2 regions of the Leisingera sp. S2M4 genome follow, and region 1 is predicted to be linked to the other one. Evidence: riboswitches for the same ligand, from Rfam matches in the RefSeq annotation. Region 1 holds a riboswitch; the other holds the start of a gene.
The links. A riboswitch is a leader RNA that binds a small molecule or an ion and turns the genes downstream of it on or off. The one in region 1 is predicted to bind thiamine pyrophosphate.
Positions count from the first base shown of each region.

Region 2: it holds a riboswitch for thiamine pyrophosphate, as region 1 does, so the genes downstream of both, thiC (phosphomethylpyrimidine synthase ThiC) here and thiB (thiamine ABC transporter substrate binding subunit) in region 1, are expected to answer to the same signal.

Region 1 covers NZ_AP040861.1:1,463,308-1,466,150, forward strand. Annotated here, with positions in the region: gene aroC (chorismate synthase) at 1-912, opposite strand, end outside; TPP riboswitch at 1,084-1,175, shown strand; gene thiB (thiamine ABC transporter substrate binding subunit) at 1,208-2,185, shown strand; gene ACZ52D_RS07140 (ABC transporter permease family protein) at 2,161-2,843, shown strand, end outside.
Region 2 covers NZ_AP040861.1:662,072-664,914, forward strand. Annotated here, with positions in the region: gene ACZ52D_RS03220 (8-amino-7-oxononanoate synthase) at 1-297, opposite strand, end outside; gene bioB (biotin synthase BioB) at 297-1,274, opposite strand; TPP riboswitch at 1,484-1,612, shown strand; gene thiC (phosphomethylpyrimidine synthase ThiC) at 1,736-2,843, shown strand, end outside.

The sequences.
Region 1 (2,843 bases):
GGAGGTCGGCTTGACCGCGAAACGCACCACCACGTCCTGCCCGGTGGAAATGCCGCCAAGAATGCCGCCGGCATGGTTCGAGGAATAGACCGGCGCGCCGTCATTGCCCATGAAGATCTCGTCGGCGTTCTCCGATCCCTTTAGCCGGGCGGCGTTCATGCCCTCGCCGATCTCGACGCCCTTCACCGCGTTGATCGACATCATCGCCGCGGCCAGATCAGTGTCCAGCTTGCCGTAAATCGGTGCGCCAATGCCTGCGGGCACGCCGCGCGCGACCACCTCGACGACCGCGCCGACCGAGTCATGCGCCTTGCGCAGGCCCTGCAGATAGTCTTCCCAGTCCTGCACGGCCCCGGCATCCGGGATCCAGAAATCGTTCTGGTCGATCGCATCCCAGTCGAACCGGCTGCGGTCGATTTCCATCTCGCCCATCCGGGTCATGTAGCCCTTGATCTCCAGACCAGGCACCAGTGTCTTGATTGCTTCACGTGCAACACCGCCCGCCGCAACCCGCGCCGCGGTTTCGCGCGCCGAGGACCGGCCGCCGCCGCGGTAGTCGCGGTTGCCGTATTTCTGGAAATAGGTGATGTCGGCGTGGCCCGGACGGAAGGTCTGCGCGATCTCGCCATAGTCCTTTGAGCGCTGGTCGGTGTTCTCGATCATCAGCTGGATCGGCGTGCCGGTGGATTTGCCCTCGAACACGCCGGACAGGATCTTCACCGCGTCGGGTTCATTGCGCTGGGTGGTGTTCTTGTTCTGCCCCGGACGGCGCTTGTCCAGCCACTGCTGCAGCATTTCCGGCTCCAACGGGACGTTCGGCGGGCACCCGTCGACGGTAGCGCCAAGCGCGGGCCCGTGGCTTTCGCCCCAGGTGGTAACGCGGAAGAGGTGTCCAAAGCTGTTCATCGACATCGGGAAGGGTCTCCTTTGGGCCGTGCTTAGCGGGCGGGGGGCGCTCTCTCAAGGGGTTTCCTGCTGCGGCACAGGCGACCGGCACCGACCCCGGCGGCTCCGCCGGGATTTGGCGGCGCAAGACAGGCGGCGGAGTTTGCCTTGTCATTGCGGCGTACGGGGAATACTCTGCGCGCCACCTCGGGGTGCGCGCAGGCGCTGAGATGACACCCGTTGAACCTGAACCGGATCACACCGGCGGAGGGAAGGTACTGGACAGCCTCCACCCTTGCCCAAAGCCGCAAAGGAGGATGGCATGAAACATCTTGCATTTGCAGCGGGACTGCTGGGCGCCTCGGCAGCCTTTGCCGACACGCCCGAACTCACCGTTTATACCTATGACAGCTTCGTCTCCGAATGGGGCCCCGGCCCGGCCGTCGAGAAGGCGTTCGAGGAAGTCTGCGGCTGCGACCTGAAACTGGTCGGCGCAGGCGATGGCGCGGCACTGCTTGCGCGCATCAAGCTGGAGGGCGCACGATCCGAGGCCGACGTGGTTCTGGGCTTGGACACCAACCTGACCGCCGCTGCCAAGGCGACCGGCCTGTTCGCCGAGCATTCGGTCAGCGCCGACTACAGCCTGCCGGTTGAGTGGAACGACGCGACCTTTGTGCCCTACGACTGGGGCTACTTCGCCTTTGTCCACAACGCTGATGCCGCGGCGCCTGCCGATTTCAAGGCGCTGGCCGCCAGCGACAAGAAGATCGTGATCCAGGATCCGCGCTCCTCGACCCCCGGTCTGGGTCTGCTGATGTGGGTCAAGGCGGCCTACGGCGATGAAGCCCCCGCGATCTGGGAAGGGCTGGCCGACAACGTGGTGACGGTGACCAAGGGCTGGTCCGAAGCCTACGGCATGTTCCTGGAGGGCGAAGCCGACATGGTGCTCTCCTACACCACCTCTCCGGCCTATCACCTGATTGCCGAAGAAGACGGCACCAAGGCGGCTGCCGCGTTTGACGAGGGCCATTACATGCAGGTCGAAGTGGCCGGCAAGCTGGCTGGCTCCGACCAGTCGGAACTGGCCGACCAGTTCCTCGACTTCATGGTCTCCGATGCCTTCCAGTCGATCATCCCGACCACCAACTGGATGTACCCTGCCGTGACCCCGGCGGAGGGTCTTCCCAAAGGGTTTGAGACCCTGGCACAGCCGACCAAGTCGCTGCTGCTGTCCGAGGACGAGGCCGCCGCCGTGCGGGATACGGCGCTGGACGAATGGCTGAACGCGCTCAGCCAATAAGGGCAACGGCCGGGATCGGCGCGGCGCTTCTGGTTGCGGCGCTGATCCTGGGCACCCTCGCGGCGGTGGCCCTCAGGGCAGAAACCGGCAGCGGCCTTGCGACCAGTGACTGGTCCGCGCTGCGCTTTACCCTGACACAGGCCAGCCTGTCCGCGCTGCTGAGCGTCGGCCTCGCCATCCCGGTGGCCCGCGCGCTGGCGCGGCGGCGCTTTGCCGGGCGGCGGCTGCTGATCGCGCTTCTGGGCGCGCCGTTCATCCTGCCGGTGATCGTGGCGATCCTCGGTCTGCTGGCGGTGTTCGGACGCGCAGGCTGGCTGAGCGCGTTGCTGGGTCTGTTCGGGCTGGAGCCGGTGCAGATCTACGGGCTCCACGGGGTGGTGCTGGCACATGTCTTTTTCAACCTGCCGCTGGCCACCCGGCTGATCCTGCAGGGCTGGCAGGAAATACCGGCCGAGCGCTTCCGCCTCGCCGCCCAGCTGGATGCCGGACCGCTGGCGATGTGGCGGCTGCTGGAGGCGCCGATGCTGCGCCGCGTCGCCCCGGGCGCGCTGGCGGTGGTTTTTGCCATCTGCCTTTCCAGCTTTGCGGTGGCGCTGACGCTGGGCGGCGGACCGCGGGCCACCACGATTGAGCTCGCGATCTATCAGGCTTTCCGCTT
Region 2 (2,843 bases), 800 kb from region 1:
GTTGAAGCCGCCGCCCATGAACAGCGCCGCCTCGGTGCCAAAGAACGCGGCCGCCTCCGCCTCCAGCCGCTGATGCTCGGCGTCGTTGCCGCGCAAGAGGCGGGAACCACCCGCCCCCACCGGCACGCCGCGCGCCAGCGCGTCCGATGCGGCGGCACGCAGCACCTCGCTGCCCGCCAGCCCCAGATAATCGTTGGAGGCAAAATCATGCCCCTCCCGCGGCATCAACTGCCGGTAGCGCCCGCGGTTGCGCAGCGCTTCCAGCGATTTTTCATGCCGTGGAAAGGCGCCCGCCATCAGCGGCTGCCGTCGCAGCCCACGGCCATCGCGGTGATGCCCAGACGGTCGAACAGCTGCTGGTCCTTGTCTTCCTCGGGGTTGTCGGCGGTCAGCAGCGTATCCCCCACGAAGATCGAGTTGGCGCCGGCAAAGAAGCACATCGCCTGCATCTCGTCCGACATGTCGGTGCGGCCTGCGGACAGGCGCACGTGGGACTTGGGCATCAGGATGCGGGCCAGCGCCACCGAGCGGACGAATTCGATCGGGTCCAGCTTCTCGACATTCGCCAGCGGCGTGTCGGCGATCGGGATCAGCATGTTGACCGGCACCGAATCCGGGTGCTGCTCCAGCGTGGCCAGCGCCAGCATCATGTCGATGCGGTCCATCTGCTGCTCGCCCATGCCGACAATGCCGCCCGAACACACCTTGATGCCCGCTTCGCGCACCTTGTTCAGGGTGTCGATCCGGTCCGCAAAGGTGCGCGTGGTGATGATTTCCTTGTAGTAGCGCTCGGAGGTGTCGATGTTGTGGTTGTAGTAATCCAGCCCGGCATCGCGCAGGCGGAACACCTGCTCCTCGTCCAGCATGCCCAGGGTCATGCAGGTTTCCATGCCCAGTTCCTTGACGCCCTTCACCATCGCCTCAAGCGCGGCCATGTCGCGGTCCTTGGGCGAGCGCCAGGCGGCGCCCATGCAGTAACGGGTCGCGCCGCCTTCCTTGGCTTTCTTTGCCTCCGCGATCACCCGCTGCACCTCGATCAGCTTGGAGGCCGAGAGCTGCGCGCCGTTGCGGGCGGACTGCGAGCAATAGGCGCAATCCTCGGCGCAGCCGCCGGTCTTGATGCTCAGGAGCTTGGATTTCTGGACCTGGTTGGGGTCGAAATACTGCCGGTGGACGCTGTGCGCATGGAACAGCAGGTCCATGAAGGGCTTGTTGTAGATCTCTTCCGCTTCTTCGCGGGTCCAGTCGGTCCGGATGGGTGCAGCGTCCAGCATGCTGTCTCCTGTGCTCATGTCCCTGCCATGCGCGGATGGCGTTGCGAAATTTTATAGATAACTTTGCCGCCCCCGATCAAGCGCCAAAGCGGCGGCGCAGCGATTTGCCACGAGGCGGACCGAAAATCCCAACTAACAACCTATTACTGCTATATAAAAATAATCTACAAAAATTCATGTTGACGCCACGGGCGCTGCTCCCTAACCCTAAAGCCACGCAGGGGAGTCCCGCCAAGGGGACTGAGAGGTGGACAGGAACGGCATCAGCCGGGCCGGTGAAGCGACCCTTTGAACCTGACCCAGTTGATACTGGCGTAGGAAGCTAGGCACGCTTGGCCACCGGGGATCGTACAGCCCCGCATGCCGCGCGATGACTGAACAAGGGGGCCGGTACACCCTCTGTTTCCCAGCCAAACCTCATCTGGTGTCTTTTCCGAGTCTCGGCTTCGAGGAGCACCAAAATGAACGTCCCAAACCCCAAGATCACCACGGGCGCCCTGCCCGCTTCGCGCAAGATCTACGTGAACGGCGAGGTCCACAAGGACATCCGCGTGCCCATGCGCGAAATATCCGTCCACCCCACCGCAGGCGAGGATCCGCTGCCGGTCTATGACAGCTCCGGCCCCTATACCGACCCGAACGTGCTGACCGACATCCGCCAGGGCCTGCCGCAGCTGCGCCGCCAGTGGATCCTCGACCGCGGCGACGTCGAAGAATACCAGGGCCGTGACGTGAAGCCGGAGGACAACGGGTTCGTCGAAGGCGACCGGCTGGTGCCGGAGTTCCCCGTGAAACCCACCCCCCTGCGCGGCAAAAACGGTGCCGCACCGACCCAGCTGGCCTATGCCCGTGCGGGCATCATCACGCCGGAGATGGAGTTCGTCGCAATCCGCGAAAACCAGCTGCGCGAGCTGTCGCCCTGCCACGGCAAGCGCGACGGCAATGACTTCGGCGCCAACATCCCCGACTACGTGACCCCGGAGTTCGTACGCCAGGAAATCGCCGCCGGCCGCGCCATCATCCCCGCCAACATCAACCACCCGGAAATCGAGCCGATGATCATCGGCCGCAACTTCCTGGTGAAGATCAACGCCAACATGGGCACTTCTGCCGTCACCTCCTCGATGGAAGAGGAAGTGGACAAGCTGGTCTGGGCGATCCGCTGGGGGGCCGACACGGTGATGGACCTGTCGACGGGCCGCAACATCCACAACACCCGCGAATGGATCATCCGCAACTCGCCGGTTCCGATCGGCACCGTGCCGATCTACCAGGCGCTGGAGAAGGTCAACGGCATCGCCGAGGACCTGACCTGGGAGGTGTTCCGCGACACGCTGATCGAGCAGGCGGAACAGGGCGTCGACTACTTCACCATCCACGCGGGCGTGCGTCTGCACATGGTGCCGATGACGGTGAACCGGGTCACGGGCATCGTCTCCCGCGGCGGCTCGATCATGGCGAAGTGGTGCCTGCATCACCACAAGGAGAGCTTCCTTTATGAACATTTCGAGGAAATCTGCGACATCTGCCGCCAGTATGATGTGAGCTTCTCGCTGGGCGACGGGCTGC